DNA from 3 places in the Thalassotalea ganghwensis genome. Region 1 is predicted to be linked to each of the others. Evidence: predicted binding sites of a transcription regulator. Region 1 holds the regulator's gene; each other region holds the start of a gene.

Region 1 (6,574 bases):
AAATACGCTGAAGGGTATCCTGGAAAGCGTTATTACGGTGGTTGTGAATTTGTTGATAAAGCAGAAACATTAGCAATTGAGCGAGCGAAAGAATTATTTGGAGCAACTTATGCCAATGTTCAACCTCACGCGGGTTCTCAAGCAAATGCTGCAGTTTTTCAGGCATTAGTTACCCCAGGCGGAAAAGTATTAGGGATGAGCTTAGCGCATGGTGGTCACTTAACTCATGGTTCACATGTAAACTTCTCAGGTAAGTCTTATGAAGCCATTCAATATGGATTACACCCTGAAACAGGCGATATTGATTACGAAGAATTAGAGCGTCTCGCAAAAGAACATAAGCCAGAAATGATCATTGGTGGCTTTTCTGCGTTCTCGGGTATTGTTGATTGGGCTCGTATGCGTAAAATTGCTGATGAAGTAGGTGCTTACTTTATGGTTGATATGGCGCACGTTGCAGGTTTAGTCGCGGCAGGTCTGTATCCTAATCCAGTGCCTCATGCGCACGTAGTAACCACCACTACTCATAAAACGTTAGCTGGTCCTCGTGGCGGTTTGATTGTTTCTGGCTGTGATGACGAAGACATCTATAAAAAGTTGAATTCTGCCGTTTTCCCAGGGGGTCAAGGTGGACCATTAATGCACGTTATTGCAGCTAAGGCTGTGGCGTTTAAAGAAGCATTACAACCTGACTTTAAAGTGTACCAGCAGAAGGTACTTGATAATGCCAAAGCAATGGTAGCGGTATTGCAAGAGCGTGGTTACAAAGTGGTTTCAAATGGTACAGAAAACCATTTATTGCTTTTAGATTTAATTGATAAAGATATTACGGGTAAAGATGCTGATGCCGCATTAGGGCGTGCGCACATTACGGTTAATAAAAACTCAGTACCGAATGACCCGCGTTCACCATTTGTGACTTCTGGTTTGCGTTTGGGTACTCCAGCGATCACCCGTCGTGGTTTTGGCGTTGAAGAAACTAAGCAATTGACCGGCTGGATCTGTGATATTCTTGATGATATTAACAATGAAGACGTCATCAATACTGTTCAGGAAAAAGTAAAAGAAATTTGTGCACGTTTTCCAGTATACGCATAAGTTGATTAGGGGTATTCGCACTTTGTGAACACCTTTACAATAAAAAACCCAAGTTAATTTAACTTGGGTTTTTTTATATTAAGTTGCCAACGTTACTTCGGCATAAAAATAGATTAAAATAACTCGCATTAGATTATTACCTTATAGAGATCAGAGTGTATTGCCCATTTTGCTCCGCTACCGATACGAAAGTTATTGATTCACGTTTAGTCGCCGACGGACATCAAATCAGACGTCGCCGTGCTTGTATGGCCTGTAATGAGCGTTTCACTACCTTTGAAACAGCAGAACTTTTGATGCCGCGTATTATTAAACGAGACGGCTCTAGAGAGCCTTTTAATGAAGACAAGATGCGCAGCGGATTAGTGCGTGCTCTTGAAAAGCGTCCGGTAAGCGTCGAGCAAGTTGAACTAGCAATTAATAAGGTTAAATCCGAAATGCGCGCGACTGGCGAGCGTGAAGTTAGTAGTGAGTTACTAGGCAATTTTATTATGCAACAGCTCAAAAGCTTAGATAAAGTCGCCTATGTGCGTTTCGCTTCTGTATATCGTTGTTTTGAAGACATTAGAGAGTTTGGTGAAGAAATCGCAAGGCTTGATAATGATTAAAAGGCCTAAGTTAAATCAACTTCAACGATTGAGGCTGAAATAGTGGCAAATGTATCGCGCTTTGTTGAAGCTGACTATGAATTTATGGCTCGGGCAATAAAACTTGCTCAACAAGGTCAATATACCACTTCACCCAATCCTCGAGTCGGTTGTGTCATTGTCAAAAATGGACAAATTATTGCCGAAGGTTTTCATATCAAGGCAGGTAGTGGTCATGCTGAAGTCAATGCCATCGCCAATGCCAATGAGTCACTAGCAGGCGCGACAGCCTACGTGACACTCGAGCCATGCAGTCATTATGGTAAAACCCCTCCTTGTGCTCAAGCGTTAATAAATAGCGGTATTACTCAAGTGATTTGTGCCATGATCGATCCTAACCCTGAAGTTGCGGGTCGAGGTGTTAAGATGTTGCAACAGGCCGGCGTCGAAGTTAGCACAGGTTTATTGGCGAGAGCAGCTAGTGAACTTAACACGGGCTTTATTAAACTAATGACAACAGGCCTACCTTATGTTCGTTGTAAAATGGCCGCTAGTCTTGATGGAAAAACCGCAATGGCCAATGGCGAAAGCCAATGGATAACTGGAAAAGCAGCTCGTCAAGATGTGCAGCGTATTCGGGCCAGAAGTTGCGCGGTGATCACCAGCGCTCAATCGGTAATTAGTGATAATGCACGAATGACGGTGCGAGAAGCGCAGTTTAATCTTGCTGAGGAACAGTATCCACTCGACACCATTCGTCAACCAGTGCGGGTTGTTATCGATTCGCAGGCAAGGCTGACACCAGGCTTAGCATTATTTCAAACACCATCCCCAGTAATTATCATCAATCGTAACATTGAAAATTCATACGATTGGCCACATTTTGTCAGTCATTGGACAATTGAAAGCAATGACAGCGAACATATTGATTTGCGGTTATTATTAATCAAGCTCGCTAAGCAAGGGTATAACGATATATTACTCGAAGCAGGGAAGTCTTTAGCGGGTGCTTTTGTCGAGCAAGGTTTAGTCGATGAACTCATTTTATATATGGCACCAAAGCTATTAGGAAATGACGCACAAGGATTATTGTCGATGCCTTCAATTACTGAGTTGGCAACGGCAAAGCGTTTGATGATAACAGATACAAGAGTGATAGGCTCAGATCTTAAAGTCATCGCTAAATTTACTGAACACGAATAGAGAGCATTATGTTTACTGGAATCATTGAAGCTTTAGGAAGTATTTCAGCGATTAACGTTAGTAGCGCGGGTGCGCGAGTGACGGTGAAATCAAATACATTAGACATGAGCGATGTAAAATTAGGTGATTCAATTGCAACTAACGGGGTTTGCTTAACCGTGGTTGACTTTGGCGCTCATCATTTCAGTGCAGATCTTTCGAATGAAACATTACAACGCACGGGCTTTGCTTCATACAAACTAGGGCAAATGGTTAACCTTGAAAAAGCGATGTTACCTACCACGCGCTTTGGTGGACATATTGTTTCTGGACATGTCGATGCTCGCGGACAAATTGTTGACATTAACACGAATGGCAATAGTGTCGATTACTGGATTTCGATGACGGGCGACATAGCACCTTATATCGCAGAGAAAGGCTCAGTTACTATCGATGGTGTCAGCTTAACCGTTAATTCACTGCAAGCAGATCGCTTTAGATTAACCATTGTTCCGCATACTACCAGTCAAACAATCATTGCACTGTATAACGTCGGTGACCATGTCAATATTGAAGTTGATGTCATGGCACGTTATATCGAGCGATTGTTAACATCAAAACAGCCGCAACCTGAAAAAAATCAGGTGACAGAAGCTTTACTAAAGCAAAGTGGTTTTATTAAGTAAAACAAATTGAGATAGATTAGAGGTTGTCATGAATTTAAATACACCACAAGAAATCATTGAAGATATCAAACAAGGTAAAATGGTTATCTTGATGGATGACGAAGATCGAGAAAATGAAGGTGACTTCATTATGGCGGCAGAGCTAGTAACACCTGAAGCGATTAACTTTATGGCAACTCATGGCCGTGGTTTAATTTGTATGCCGATGTCAGCTGAAAAATGTGAGAAGCTAAAGCTACCACTAATGGTTGATAAAAATGACGCGCAATTTACCACCAACTTTACTGTGTCTATCGAAGCAGCCGAAGGTGTAACCACTGGCATATCAGCAGCAGATAGAGCGACAACCGTATTGGCTGCTGTCGCTAAAGATGCTGATCACAATTCGATTGTTCAACCCGGCCATATTTTCCCATTAATCGCAAAAAATGGTGGCGTACTTAATCGTGCTGGTCATACAGAAGCAGGTGTTGATTTAGCCAGGTTAGCAGGGTTAGAGCCGGCGGCAGTGATTGTTGAAATACTTAACGAAGATGGCACGATGGCTCGTCGCCCAGATTTAGAGATTATTGCCGAGAAGCATGGCATTAAAATGGGAACAATTGCCGATCTGATTGAATATCGTAACGCCAATGAAACCACGATTGAACGCATCTCACAGTGTAAATTGCCAACGGCTTTTGGTGAATTTGATTTAACCGTTTTTAAAGATAGTATCGATGGCCAAGCACACTTTGCACTAACCAAAGGTGAAATTCATCCAGATAAACCGGTTTTAGTACGTGTTCACTTAGAAAATACCTTTAGAGATCTTTTATTTAGCCAACGTGAAAGCGTTGCTAAATGGCCTATCGGCGATGCACTAGCGAGAATCGGTAAAGAAGGTGGGGTATTAGTGTTATTAGGTAAGCATGAATCACCACAAGAGTTAATAAATCAAGTTGAAAAATACGCCAAACTTGATGCCGGTGAAACGGTTAAAGAAGTAAAGCGTCACGTAGGTTCTCGTAACGTTGGTGTCGGCTCGCAAATTTTATCTAATTTAGGGGTGAGCAAAATGCGTTTATTGAGCTCTCAAACTAAGTATCATTCACTTTCTGGTTTTGGTCTGGAAGTGGTTGAGTATATTTCAGAGTAATGATGTTAAACGCGCATTAAACCTGATGCGCGTTGTTAACTTACCTGAAGCTTTTCAGCGGTTCACATCAATAAGTACCAAACTCGGCCGTTTAGCACTATAGTCACTTGTTATGTTCACTTTTAAACTCCTCTAGAATTTTCATCGATGGCGTTGGTTTTGTTACCCAAACGTCATTTTCCATAATTTGCCAAGTCTCATTAAAACCACCTTGTGAATCAAAGTAATCGATAACTTCTGAATAGAAGTTTTCAATTAACTCTAGCTCTCTTTGACTTGTTGGAGGTAAACGAACCGATTCAACAATAAATACCTTTGTTGTAACTTGGCTTCGCAGAAAATCTTTAGCTTTGTCAATTTCACCTTCTTCCAAAAACTTTAAAGCCCAAAGCATGAAACGACCGTTATCAACGTGTTCTTTAGTATATGTACTCGCTACAGATGAATAATTCAAATAGAAAGCAGAAACAAACCCTCCAAAGAAAACTATTAAAGTGAATGTACCACCTACAACCAATGCAATAATTTTAGATTTCATCGATACTCTCCTTGTGAACATAACGCCGCGTTAAGCGGACAAAAGTAGTTGGCTAAAACAAATGAGGCACGAAAAAAAGCCAACTGCAATTTGTTCGTCTTGAAAACCCTTGTTAGCGTTGCACGTACACGTAACAATGAATCATCTGCTAGCATCAGGTTTAAACTAATATTTGCACTTAAAGCGCTTGCTCTAAACTGGCAACTAATTCTACTTATTAGTAAAATATACAAAATTAAAACATTTGCTTTTAAACGTTATAGTGTCACCTGTTATCGTATTTGTCATTTTATCGTTATTCCACACCATATCTGTAGATCGAATATTAGGCCCGAAAACAATAAAGTTTGTGTATTTCCAGTGATAATCGTGTTCCGAAGCGCCAATGGTATTACTTTTACGGTATATTGAGTTATGGCATGTTTTGTCTACAATATCTTCTCCCCAACCTTCGTTAAAAATAAGAATATCGCTCCCCCAGCCTGCATCAATAACATCATTGCCTTTGCCACCATAGAAAATATCATTTCCCCACGAGTCTTCAATTAAGTCTCTTCCTCCACCGGCATAATATACTTGGTCTCCTCTAGCGCAGTTTATGACGTTAGGCTTATCATCACCTACAATTAGCACTGAGCCATCACGTTTACAATTATAATCGCCATGGGCATTCACCTTTCTTTTAGGTAGCGTTCTTGTATATGGAGGACTAAATCTCATTAATCGACCTTCGCTTCCATGCTCAATCGAAGCCACACTTGCTGGAATAGTATTTGTGGCAATTAGTTCTTCAATAAACACTATTAGTTTATCTGCATCAGTTATCGTCTCAGGGTAATCCTTGGAATTTATAGCTGTTTTGTTTATTTCTATAGAACTCTCCTTTTGAATGAAATTAGTTTTCATTGGCACTACAAACGGCAAATGAGAGCTGTTGAAAGAGTATAAGCCTTGGAATGATTTTTCCATCTGTTGCGTGTTATGCCTAACAGTATTGATAAAATATCTGAACTTACCATTTTCATCCGGAGACCACTTGTAGCCATATTTTCTGCATGTATTTTTCGAGTTAACTTTAATAACCTCCAAATCATCTAAAGGGTTTTTGTTTGAGAATATATATTTAAGTTTTGAACTCGTGTTTTGTGATGCTTTCTTAGATACCCTTACCTCTTTAACGCCTTTAAAAGCATAGATCTTATTTACAAAGGCGCCAGCCTCTAGTTGAACAGACCAGATTGTTGATTCCCCACTTGATAAAACAAGAGTCGTTGGTTTTTCTGTTTTATCAACGTGAACTATTGGGGTGCCGCTATAGGTACCAAAAACGTGCAATTCTGATGAT
Region 2 (6,574 bases), on a different contig from region 1:
ACATCATCGAAAACTTTGACAACAAAACAGTAGTTAAAGGTACGGTTCAAAATCAGCAAGGAGTGATCAATATTTTAAAAATCCTTTTAGCTGCTGATATTCCATTTTTTTCGTTAAGTGTGGTTAAACAGCTACCACCGCCTTGTAAACAAGATACCCAAGTTGGATTTCATAACCTAACAACCGTGCTTAATCATATCCAACAAGGGTTATCTCAGTCTTTGATATACTTACCCGAAGTCGGTAACTCTTACTTTGCTTCCTATGACTTGATCACAAAACAATCTTCCATTGGCCGCAGCTGGATATGCAATCCCTGGTATGCCGCTATGGGAACAAGTTTACCCTACGCCAGAGCCGTCGCGAAAAAGCTCAATTCCATTCAATCGAATGATATTGCCGTGGTTATTACCGGTGATGGCGGCTTTAACTTTCAATTAAATGAGTTGATTCATTTTCAACGCGAATCACTCCCATTAATAATCATTTATATGCGTAACAATATTTTTCATTTAGGCAAGTCAGGTAATGGCAACATCTATCATTGTTCTACGCCGCTTTTCAATGCGCTCAAACTCATTGAAGCTTATGGTGGAAAAGGAGTTAAGTGTGAAACGGTGGGGGAATTTACTGATCATTTGCTTACTGCTGTTGATCACAATGATGGTATAACGCTTATTGAAGTCCCTGCTAGCACAGATAGTGACGCACAAAGCCATGAAATCCTTATGCTCAACTTATACATCCAAGCCCAAAATGGCGATCCAGTCGCGATGAGCAAGTGGCAAGAAATCACTCAAGATGGGAAGGCAATATGATACATCTTCCTCATGCAAAAAAAACGATTTCCGGCGTTCCGCAGACATTTGTAGAATGTCTTAAAAAACTCACCTCTAAGGCTCCAGCGCATGTGCTGGGGTCAATTGATTACCTACCTCATAGAGTGAGTGAGCCATTACTGTCATTAGTCCTAAATAAACTTTTTACAACAGCCTTACAAAACGAAGAGCTAAGGTTCTTACGAGAAAAATACTTAAAGTTGGTCGTTTCGGATTCTAATTTAACCTGCTTTATCACGGTAACTCATGGTTCCAACGAAACAGCTAAAATGTTAGTAATCAGGCGACTTCCATCCCATTTGCATCATGCCGATGTTGAATTCTCAGCTGACACTAAAAGCTTAATATTGCTAGCAAATAAAATAGTTGATCCTGATACCTTATTTTTTCAAAGAAAACTGCTGGTAACCGGCAAAACAGAGCTGGGTCTTGCGATAAAAAACTTCATTGACGACTATGACTTCGAGGAAAACATACCGATTCCAATACAACATGCCATTAAACGGTTAAGTCACTTGTTATCAGAATCAACTTAGCGCGTTTATTTATTGTAAGAGTTTATTGCACAAACAATTAATGGCTCAGCTGATTAGCCAAGCCTTTGATTATGCAAACGAGTTTAATTAGTGGCTATGATAAAAACGGCGCTGATGTTCTTTTCTTCTACCCGCACTAAAAGCCGATACGCGTTTGAGGTATCCAATCACTCGCGTGCCGTGGTCAATATCCTCTGAATGGCATTCTGGACAACGCGGTAACGTTCTCTTATCAATATGATTACAGGCATTACATAAGGTGATTTTGACGTTTATGCAGAAATAGTTACAACCCGTTTTTGCGGCAACATTGAGTAAATTCAAAGCGTTAGTTGATGACAAAGTTTCCTCCAAATTTAGGTGCAAGGCTGAGCCTCCATCTAAGTAACGGGTAAAGCCCTTACCATGCAAAATAAACTTATCTAAATGATTAATGGCATTGTCTTCAACAACATAAAAGTATGAGTTGTAACACTCACGCGGCACTTGGTATCCATCCGCTTTATCCCACTTGGCATTTTTGATACCCAAATTTTCCGCCGGGACGAACTCAGTATTAAATTGATAGCCATACTGCGCCTTGGCTCGACGATTAGCGAGATAAATGACTTCTAATTGCTTATCGACGAACTCCCGATAATCCTCGCCCGTGTCGACATTAATGCCTAAAAACTCTGCCGCCTCAACCATACCGTTAATACCTAAGGTTAAAAACTGTTTATCAAGATGAATAAATCCTGCGTCATAAACGGGTAGCATGCCATGACTAAGATAATCGTCGATTATCGCTCGATAAGCGACCTGATATTGTTGAATTTTTTCAACCTCAGTTAACAAGTCTCGACCATCTTGGATTAATCTATTCATATTGATGGTGATGACATTAATTGAGCCCGTCGACACTCCGCCAGCGCCTAAGGTATATGAAAAGGTGTTGTCACTGATTTCATTGCGCAGTCGGCAACAAGACGCTAAAGAATCAGCACTATCTGATTGGTAAATAAAAAAGGCATTGCCTTCGCTAATTTGCTGCGCGCACATTTGGGCAAACTGCGTATCTTTGACTAATTCGTTGTCAGTCAGCATCGCCGCTGTCACGACGGGAAAAGTGAGTAATGATTTTTCTCGTTCCTTGTTAAACCACCCCATAAAATAAGCTTGCAGTCTTTCAACACTTTGCCAATTAGGGGGCGTGTGATCGGGAAAGACAAAATTTTCAAAAAGCGATTCAAAGTAGTAACGATCGTAAAGCGATATATTCCAAAACACACTTTGATACCCGCGCGCCGCTGCCGGTTGATTTAACGCATAAACGACGTGTTGCAGGTGATTGTCTATCTCTTTAGCGTGAGTATTAAGATAGTCTTCACCAAACTCTTGTCGAGCAAAGTAATCAAAATAGGTAAGAAATTCAACGGTGGCAATTGCGCCTGCAAACTGAGCACTTATCGCAAAGACTAAGTTAATGAAACTTCCGCAAAACGATGCTAAATGCTTAGGTGCTTTTGATTCACCACCGAGTTTGGTTAAACCGTCGAGCAAAAAAGGATATAAAGATATTGAAGCACAATAGGGCTTTAAGCTGGTTTCGTCATGAACGTATATTTCATGTGCTTCTATTTGCCTGATATATTCTTGCGCCAATTCATCTGAAAACAACTCGCTAATTTTACCAGCGATTTGCGCTCGATTAATCTGAATTACATAGTCTTTGGTTAATTCAGCCTCCAATGTTGCGATGTTCTTGTGTGTCACGTTGGCATTAGCGTCCATTTTTGAGCCATCTGCGGCATTAGTCGCATGGACATACTGATGAATGAAGTTCTGTTTTTCTGCTATCTGAAATGGAGTTAAACGCTGCATAATGATTCTCTATTTTTATTGTTAAGATGATTAGGCAAAAACCGATAATTTAGGCATTGCCCGGTATGTAAATTGATTAACCTTTGATTCGTCGTTGGCTCATTTAACCCGCCCTTCTCGGTAAGCCATGGGCCTATTTTAAGATAATCTAAATGACGTGAAATTCGCTGCGGCACTCGCTCTAAGCCAGTGTACAAACAAGTTTTGAGACCATGTACTTTTGCCATTTGTAACCGCTGAACTAAGCATTCACTGTTCCACTCTCCGCCAAAAAACAAGACGCAGGTGATCATTGCTTGGTATTGCAACAAGTAATTTTCGAATAAGGAGGGGGTCAGTTCTAAGCCAAGCTCTCTGTTCCAGGTTTCTTGGCTATGACAACCTTGACAACGTAACGGGCAGCCTGTGATTGTAAACGCTAAGCTGACCTCATCGGGCACTTCTTGGAATACTATCTGTGGTGGTAACGCCTTGAACATAACACTATATCTTGTGCCTTACATAAAACTTAAACACAAGATATAGTGACAAAGCTTATTTTTATATACCTCTGAAAGAGTATTGTCTTTACCCGTCAATACTTGTATCAAGGGCATAATGCTGGTTGAATTGACTACGTACAGCCGCCGCAGCTACTGCAGCGCCAATCCTGTGCATTTACCGCTTGGTAAAACCATTCAAAGTATTTTGGCTCGGTTGGAATATGATGTTGTTCAAAGACCTCAAGCAGCCAATCAACGTTTGATTCTATCCAGTCCTCGAAAGGTAGACCTTCGATATATGCATCTTCATCAGGAAATAAATAACTGAAATTACCGTAAGTGCCCATATCGTTTTCAGTTTGTTTGGGCGGTAAGGTGATCGGCAGGTCGAGATAGGTAATTTGCCAATGGCCCAAACACAAGGTGTGTCCTTGTGCTGACCATTTTGCTTTAAAAGGATTGTTCAACAGAGAGTTTTCATCGCCGCTATTGTATTAGCGGAGATGATTGCTGCTCAAAATTAAAACCAATAATATCAGCTTCTTGAATCAGCTGCTGAATGTACTGACTGATATTTTTACGTTTAACTTTTTCATTTAAATACTCTGTCACTTTGTCTTTTACATACTCAAACGGTAATTGTCGTCCATCAACTTTGCGATCAATAATCGCCACGTGAAAACCATAACGACTCTCAATTGGGTAGGGTAATAACCCAACCTTGGCATTGAACAAATGACGTTCAAATTCAGGCACAGTTTGTCCTTGACTGATCTGCCCTAAATTTCCTTTCATCTCTTTCGATGGACAAGCCGAGTGCCTATCTACGAGTTCCTCAAACATTACCGGTGATTGCGCTATCGTTGCTATAATCTCCTGAGCGAGATCTTTAACTCTAATCCGGTCATTGACATCATCCGGCGCTACGGCCAATAAAATGTGACGCACCTCCAATAAAGGCGATGTGGTAAATTTGCTTTGGTTTTGCTGATAGAATCGCAAGCATTCTTGCTCTGATGCTATTGGTACTTGGCACTCCATCTCAATCAAACGATTGATCAAGGTATATTCAGAGTCTAGCTCCAGCGACGTCTCGTCATTTAACAGCCCCAACGATATTGCCTTTTGTTTAATGAGTTCGTTGATAATGAGTGATTCTGCCGCCTTAACCATACTTTGACGCTTGGTTTCAGCTGGGTGATATTGCATTTCAGCCAACACTTCTTGCTCAGATAGTTCAACTCCGTTAACACGAATTTCAGGCACTTCTGATGGTACATGGTTAGCACGTTTTGCTGCAGCAAGGTCATCCTCAACTTCAGAAAAATCTCCGTGATTAATGGCTGGATTTTCGATATCGCCATGACAGCCACAATCGTCATGATGTTTATGCTCATTTACCGGAGCAGCATTAATAATTTCCATGAGTTTTCCTTAGTGTTAATTGAGACCCTGGTATTAACTTTTAACTAGCGACTTTAACTATCATTAGCGTTTAAATCGCTATGCAAAAATTAAACAAGAAAGGTCAACACGCTCTAATTAATGGGTTATTTTGCTCTTAAACAAAGCGGTAAAGCGGGGTGTACAAATGTACATGAGCATTTTCCAACGATGAATAAGAGCGAAAATAACAACGATTAAATCATTAACTTTTATTTAGCGCGCACGACCTGATAATTACGGCTGAAATATTTCACTGGTACACTCCAAATATGAACTAATCGACTAAATGGAAATAGCACAAATAGCGTCATACCAAGGAAAATATGTAACTTGTAAATAAGTCCAACACTACTTAATGAAGCAGCTGCCGTTGTCATATCAAAGGTGACAATATTTTGCGCCCAGCTCATCATTTTAAGCATCTCACTACCGTCTAAATGGTTCAATGAAAACAAGATACTGATTAACCCTAAGACTAGCTGCACAAAAATCAGCACTAAGATTAAAATATCCATGGTTGTACTGGTAGCACGGACTCGAGGATTGTTTAATCGGCGATTGAGTAAAATCACAATGCCGTACAAGCACACTAGTCCAAAGAAACCACCCGCGCCCATCGCTATTAACTGCTTTGTTGCTGGGGTAACGCCTAAAACATCCCACACTTGATGTGGCGTTAGTAGACCAACAAAATGGCCCGCTAAAACTGCAATAATACCGATATGAAATGCCATTGAGCCTTTCTTAATGCCTTTGCTTTCTAGCATCTGACTCGAGCCTGTTTTCCACGTATATTGTTCTCGATCATAACGCAGCATACTGCCAACGATAAAAATCGTCAGAGCAATATAAGGATATAAACCAAATAAAAGTGTATTTAAGTAATCCATAAGTATTAACCTCCAGATACCGTTGTTGATTGGCCAGCGTCTTTCGCCAGCGTTTCAGCAATCACAGCATCCATCATTTGAATAGGAACTTGTTGGTCACGACGTTGTGTTTGAGAAGGGCGATTCGTCGCAGTGCCACAAGCGTCACTGTTGGAATCGGCACCAAATTTCACCATTTCCTCTTCCCAAACTTTATCGATCGCTTCTTTGGTATCATCACGCTTTTCGCCTTTTACTTGCTGCGCTAAATCAGCGTAGTCGATGTCCGCTTGAGCAAGATCAACCAAGATGTGAAACAGTATCGCGTAATCTGAATCTCGCTGTGCTAATCGCACTTTCAGTAGCGCTAAAATATGTGAGACATCTTGCAACCAACCTCGGGCGTGCTCATCACCTTGCGTCGAAGCAAACTCTAAAAACAAAGGGATGTAATCAGGGAGCTCTTTTATGCTGATATCTAAACCCGCCGCTTTGTATTGAGCGATGAGATCGATCATTGCTTGACCACGGTCGCGGCT
Region 3 (6,574 bases), on a different contig from region 1:
ATAAAACGCATCGGTTAAACAAATTATTTTTATTGTTAATGTCGCAACTCCTGATCTTGGGAGTTGCTTTAATGATTAAATTTTACACGCGCCACCAGCACAGCTGTCATCTTCTTGTTCAATATGGCTGTCTGCTGCACCATCTCGAGTGTTGTGATAGTAAAGGGTTTTCACACCTAACTTATAAGCCATCAAGATATCTTGAAGTATTTGCTTAACAGGCACTTTACCACCTTCGTATTTTGCAGGGTCGTAGTTCGTATTCGCAGAGATTGTTTGGTCAACAAACTTTTGCATAATACCCACTAGCTGCAAATAGCCTTCATTACTCGGTATGTTCCACAATAATTCATAGTTATCTTTTAAGCTTTCGTATTCTGGAACAACTTGTTTTAATGTCCCGTCTTTACTTGCTTTAACGCTAATTAAACCACGAGGAGGCTCAATACCATTAGTGGCATTTGAAATTTGTGAAGAAGTTTCTGATGGCATTAGTGCCGAAACCGTAGAGTTTCTTACACCATACGCTTTAATGCTTTCTCGCAAAGATTCCCAATCTAAATGCAAAGGCTCTGCGGTTATGCCATCAATTTCACGCTTGTAAGTATCAATAGGCAAAATTCCTTGTGATAAACGGGTCTCGTTGAACTTTTCACAAGCGCCTAGTTCTTTTGCAAGGTTATTTGACGCTTTTAACAAATAGTATTGAATTGCTTCAAACGTTCTGTGAGTAAGATTGTTAGCACTACCATTCGAATAATAAACACCATTTTTTGCCAAGTAATAAGCATAGTTTATCACTCCTATACCAAGCGTTCTGCGTCCCATTGTGGCATTGTGCGCAGCTGGTACAGGGTAATCTTGATAATCTAGCAAGCTATCAAGTGCCCTAACGGCAAGATCAGCTAGACCTTCGAGTTCATCTAAACTGTCTATCGCACCAAGGTTGAATGCAGATAACGTACACAACGCTATTTCGCCTTCAGGATCATTAACATCATTCATCGGTTTAGTAGGTAGGGCTATTTCTAAACACAAGTTACTTTGACGAATAGGTGCCATTGTTGGAATAAATGGGCTATGAGTATTGCAATGGTCAACGTTTTGAAGGTAGATACGACCAGTGCTTGCTCGCTCTTGCGCGAATAAAGTAAATAACTCGATCGCTTTTATGCATTTTTTACGAATTGAGCTATCCGCTTCATATTGCAGATAGAGTTGTTCAAACTTTTCTTGATCTTCAAAAAATGCATCGTATAAGCCAGGTACATCACTTGGGCTGAATAAGGTAATCGACTCACCTTTAATTAATCGTTGATACATTAATTTGTTAAATTGCACGCCATAATCTAAATGGCGAACACGGTTCTCTTCAACGCCTCGGTTGTTTTTCAATACCAGCAGGCTTTCAACTTCTAAATGCCATAATGGGTAGAATAGGGTAGCAGCACCACCACGGACTCCCCCTTGAGAGCAACTTTTAACCGCTGTTTGAAAATGCTTATAAAATGGAATACAACCGGTATGAAACGCTTCTCCGTTTCTAATCGCACTTCCTAGCGCTCTAATGCGACCAGCGTTAATACCAATACCTGCGCGTTGAGATACGTACTTAACGATGGAGCTCGATGTTGCATTAATTGAATCAAGGCTATCACCACATTCAATTAATACACATGATGAGAACTGACGAGTCGGTGTTCTAACTCCCGCCATAATTGGCGTAGGAAGTGATATTTTAAAGGTCGAAATGGCATTATAAAAGCCTTCTACATATTCTAAACGAGTCTCTTTTGGGTATTTTGCAAAAAGACAAGCAGCGACAAGCATGTACAAAAATTGCGCGCTTTCATAAATTTCGCCTGTAACCCTATTTTGAACCAAATATTTACCTTCTAATTGTTTTACCGCCGCATAACTAAAGGTGAGGTCGCGAGTATGGTCGATAAAACTTTCCATGCGCTCGAAGTCTGCTTGGTCATAATCAGCAAGCAAATGTTGATCATATTTACCCGCCTCAACCATATTTACGACATGTTGATACAACTTGGGTGGTTCAAACTGACCATACGCTTTTTTACGTAAGTGGAAAATGGCTAATCGTGCAGATAAAAACTGATAATCAGGAGTTTCTTCAGAAATTAAATCAGCCGCTGCTTTAATAATGGTTTCGTGGATGTCTTCGGTCTTGATGCCATCGTAAAACTGGATATGTGATTTAAGTTCAACTTGAGATACTGATACATTATTTAAGCCTTCAGCTGCCCAGGCTATTACTTTATGAATTTTCTCTAAATCGATGGGTTCTTTTTCGCCGTTGCGCTTGGTTACAAAAAGATTGTTATTCATGAAGATCCTGTAAATCTAGTTATTGTTTTAGTTTTTAGACGGATTGTTACTACCTCCTATTGACCACAACAGTGTAACTCGTCATAAAAACACTATATCTAGGGGGTAACTTAGTTAGTAATCACAAGATAATGAGGTTTAGCCTTTATTGCAAGTAGCAAAATAGACTATTTTAGTGATAAAAATTGGCATATTTAAAAGGGGTTAGTAGTGACTAACTTAGTACCGCTTTTTTATTTTGATTTATTCAAAACGCAACGGTTATTTCGTTTTATTTTTTTTCTTTAGAACTCTTTTAGTTATTTTTGTAATTAGGTTATAGCAAAATCAAATAAGTAATTAAATTATATTAATTATCAATCAATTAGATTGTTAGGTTATTATCTCATCACCTTGGTTATTTAATCAACGGTGTACTAAAACGCAATAGTTACTACCAAGATAATGAGCGATATGTATTAAAAAAATGTTAACCAAACTACCTGAGTAAATTTAAAATGTCAGTGGGTTGCTCACAATGAATATCAGCTGACCAATGTTGGCACTCTTCAAGGTTTTGTATATACCCCCATTTGGCAATTATGGTCGTCATATTGGCGGCATTGCCTGCTTCAATATCTCTTGGTGCATCGCCTACATATAAACATTGACTTGGTGGTAAGTTAAGTTTTTCACAGGCAAATAATAACGGCTCTGGATCTGGTTTTCGTTTCGTTAATGTATCACCACCAACGATTACTTTGCACTGATTAAGCTCTGGGAAGGACGGCAGCAACGCTAGCGTTAGCGTTTCCGGCTTATTAGTGACAATTCCCCAAGGAATGCCATTGTCATCAAGTGCAGAAATTAACGTATCGACGCCAGAATACAATACAGTATTTACGGCGATATTATTGCGGTAGTATTCAAGAAATTGATGACGAAGTTCATCAAAATTATATTGATGGATTTTTTCCGCAAATCCTAACGCCAATAAACCTTTGGCGCCATCAGATGCTATAGGTCGATAGGCGCTGCGATGTACTGTTGGGAGTTGATGATGATTTAAGACATGATTTAATGCGGCGCCAAGGTCGTTGGCGGTATCAAGCAAGGTACCATCTAAATCAAATAAGATCCCTTGAGGGGAATTATTAAGGTTTGTTAACATCATTATTCAACCTTTTGACAACAGAGTATGTAATTTACATCTAGCGATGGGATAAGCTTGTGATTTTCTGTCAGTGGATTGTAATGTATACCAGCGGCATCGATACATTTTAAACCACATTGTTCAGCCCAGCCAATGAGTTGGGAAGGGCGAATAAACTTATCATGGTCGTGTGTGCCATCGGGTACCAACTTAAAGACTTTCTCAGCAGCTAGAATAGCTAATAAGTATGACTTTATCGTTTTGTTCAATGTAGAAAAAAATACAAAACCATTTGGCTTAACCATAGCAGCACACGCTTGTACAATGGATTTAGGATCTGGCACGTGCTCGAGCATTTCCATGCAAGTCACCGCATCGTAAGACGCGGGCATTAATGTGGCTTGCTGTTCTGCGGGGATCTTTTGATAACTTACGTTTTTTACACCCATTTCCAATGCATGGAGTGTTGCCACATTAAGTGGTTCTTCGCCCATGTCTATGCCGGTGACGTTTGCGCCTAGCTTTGCCATGCTTTCAGCGAGTATCCCTCCGCCACAACCGACATCAATAATTGCTTTATTATAAAGGTCACCTAAGTGTTGAATAATAAATTGTCTTCTGATCGGGTTTATTTGATGGAGTGGTTTGAAGTCGCCATCTAGATCCCACCATTGGTGAGCAACTTTTTCAAATTTTTCAATTTCTTTTGGGTTTACGTTAACGGTATCAGTCATAAGAATAGATATTAGCTAAGAATTAACTAAATTCTAAACCAATCTAATTTCAATGCATAGTGTGGATAAGAGCGAAGGTGGCTTTAAACTGATTTAACGTGATTAATCATTCAAAATGTTATTGTTTTCGAGTAATTTCTTATACAAACCTGAGGTAAAGTGGAAATGTTGTGTTTTATTAAGCTCGAGTATCGCAATAGCACTCAAGATAAATTTACGTTGGTTAAATCCCATAAAATGTCGTTCTATGACTCTACCATTTGACCTAGCAATCAAGATAGCATAGCTTAAAACATCTGTTATCGTACAAATGTGCTGATTTTATATTGAGGGACTTGGAAATGAAATCGTTAAAAGAGCAGCTGTCAACCTACAAAAGTGTACACTTAAATATCAATAACATAAAAACACATTTTATTGGTATACCTTTAATTATTTGGTCGATAGCCGTATTACTAGCCGGCGTAAGCTTCGAATTCTCTTTGTTAAATGCTACTGTTAATCTATCGCTAGCCACTTGTGTTGCAAGCATTATCTTTCTCTATTACCTGATACTTTCTTTACCACTTGCCTTAATCGCTCTCGCATTGTTTGGGGCACTGATTTATAGCGCTGTGTTGTTTTCTCAATATAACTTTCCTTGGTATGTTGCGATCATCGTATTTATTATTGGTTGGGTATTTCAATTCATCGGTCATGGCTATGAAAAAGCCAAACCCGCATTTGTTGATGACATTAATCAATTGTCGATAGGACCTCTTTTTCTAATTGCCGAAATATATTTTGCTTTAGGGCTTAACAAGTCACTAGCAGCAGATGTTCATGCCATGGCAATAGAAAAACGCCGTGATTTTGAACAACTAAAATCAACAACGTCTTAAAGCTTGTATAAATAGTGTTCAATAATTTGTCGGCTTATTTTTTTTATCTAAACGACACTTATATATTGGTAATAAAATCATTAAGTTAACCAATACAGTAAGTGATTGAAATTAACGCTTGAAAACTGTGCTTAACCAGCGCAAAATGTCAGGTTATAAAGACGTATGGTTGACGATGCTATCCACTAGCAAAAGCAGCTTTTATACAATAATAAATTAGACAATCTATTTTAGGGATACCGCCGTTTTATGACCGATCTGGCAAAAGAAATACTTCCTGTCAATATTGAGGATGAGCTAAAGAGTTCCTACTTAGATTACGCCATGAGTGTAATAGTAGGGCGAGCATTACCGGATGTTCGAGATGGATTAAAGCCTGTTCATCGTCGTGTGTTGTTTGCGATGAATGTATTAGGTAACGACTTTAATAAACCATACAAAAAATCTGCCCGTGTTGTTGGTGACGTAATCGGTAAGTATCACCCTCATGGTGACACTGCTGTATATGATACAATTGTTCGTATGGCGCAACCGTTTTCATTGCGTTACATGCTGGTTGATGGCCAGGGTAACTTTGGTTCGGTCGATGGCGATTCTGCTGCGGCGATGCGTTATACCGAAATCCGTATGGAAAAAATATCGCACTCGATATTAGCAGATTTAGAGAAAGAAACCGTTGACTTCGTGCCCAACTATGACGGTACAGAACAGATTCCTGCGGTCATGCCAACGCGCATACCCAATTTATTAGTCAATGGTACCTCAGGTATTGCTGTTGGTATGGCAACCAACATTCCTCCACACAATTTATCTGAAGTGATTAATGGCTGTTTAGCGCTTATTGACAACAACGATATCACTATTGATGAACTGATTGAGTTTATTCCAGGTCCTGATTTTCCTACTGCAGGCATCATTAGTGGCCGTTCAGGTATTGAAGAAGCCTATAAATCCGGACGAGGGAAAATCAAAATCCGCGCCAGGGCTGAAATAGAAGTCGATGAAAAGTCTGGAAAAGAGACTATTGTTGTTCATGAATTACCTTATCAAGTTAACAAAGCACGCTTGATAGAGAAAATGGCTGAACTGGTCAAAGAAAAACGCTTAGAAGGTATTTCTGCTTTACGTGATGAGTCTGATAAAGACGGTATGCGTATGGTCGTTGAAGTTAAACGTGGCGATGTTGGCGAAGTTGTTTTAAACAACTTATATAAAATGACGCAAATGCAAGTGTCTTTTGGTTTGAATATGGTGGCATTGACCAATGGTCAGCCGAAGTTATTCAACTTAAAAGAGATGTTAGAAGCCTTTATCTTGCATCGCCGTGAAGTGGTCACACGACGTACGATTTTTGAATTACGCAAAGCGCGTGAGCGTGCTCACATTCTTGAAGGTTTGTCGATTGCATTAGCAAATATTGACCCTGTCATTCAATTGATTAAAGAATCAAATAACCGTAAAGAAGCCGAAGAAAAACT

Evidence for each region. The regulator NrdR, encoded in region 1, represses ribonucleotide reductase genes. The targets are predictions, from matches to a motif close to AAACACNANATNTNGTGTTT.
Region 2: nrdG (anaerobic ribonucleoside-triphosphate reductase activating protein) is a predicted target of NrdR. The motif match lies at 3,749-3,768, and genes of this name have one in related genera.
Region 3: nrdA (class 1a ribonucleoside-diphosphate reductase subunit alpha) is a predicted target of NrdR. The motif match lies at 2,437-2,456, and genes of this name have one in related genera.

Annotation. Positions count from the first base shown of each region.
Region 1 is NZ_JBQRUM010000028.1:2,493-9,066, reverse strand. It holds gene glyA (serine hydroxymethyltransferase) at 1-1,098, shown strand, start outside; gene nrdR (transcriptional regulator NrdR) at 1,254-1,706, shown strand; gene ribD (bifunctional diaminohydroxyphosphoribosylaminopyrimidine deaminase/5-amino-6-(5-phosphoribosylamino)uracil reductase RibD) at 1,749-2,888, shown strand; gene ACSLUH_RS18475 (riboflavin synthase) at 2,897-3,553, shown strand; gene ribBA (bifunctional 3,4-dihydroxy-2-butanone-4-phosphate synthase/GTP cyclohydrolase II) at 3,582-4,691, shown strand; gene ACSLUH_RS18465 (hypothetical protein) at 4,795-5,229, opposite strand; gene ACSLUH_RS18460 (calcium-binding protein) at 5,440-6,574, opposite strand, start outside.
Region 2 is NZ_JBQRUM010000006.1:241,230-247,803, reverse strand. It holds gene ACSLUH_RS08640 (thiamine pyrophosphate-dependent enzyme) at 1-818, shown strand, start outside; gene ubiT (ubiquinone anaerobic biosynthesis accessory factor UbiT) at 815-1,375, shown strand; gene nrdD (anaerobic ribonucleoside-triphosphate reductase) at 1,463-3,238, opposite strand; gene nrdG (anaerobic ribonucleoside-triphosphate reductase activating protein) at 3,226-3,717, opposite strand; gene ACSLUH_RS08620 (PM0253 family protein) at 3,852-4,187, opposite strand; gene ACSLUH_RS08615 (peptidylprolyl isomerase) at 4,207-5,145, opposite strand; gene narI (respiratory nitrate reductase subunit gamma) at 5,376-6,056, opposite strand; gene narJ (nitrate reductase molybdenum cofactor assembly chaperone) at 6,062-6,574, opposite strand, start outside.
Region 3 is NZ_JBQRUM010000016.1:34,655-41,228, reverse strand. It holds gene nrdA (class 1a ribonucleoside-diphosphate reductase subunit alpha) at 76-2,349, opposite strand; gene ACSLUH_RS15075 (HAD family hydrolase) at 2,828-3,502, opposite strand; gene ubiG (bifunctional 2-polyprenyl-6-hydroxyphenol methylase/3-demethylubiquinol 3-O-methyltransferase UbiG) at 3,502-4,215, opposite strand; gene ACSLUH_RS15065 (Mpo1 family 2-hydroxy fatty acid dioxygenase) at 4,557-5,096, shown strand; gene gyrA (DNA topoisomerase (ATP-hydrolyzing) subunit A) at 5,346-6,574, shown strand, end outside.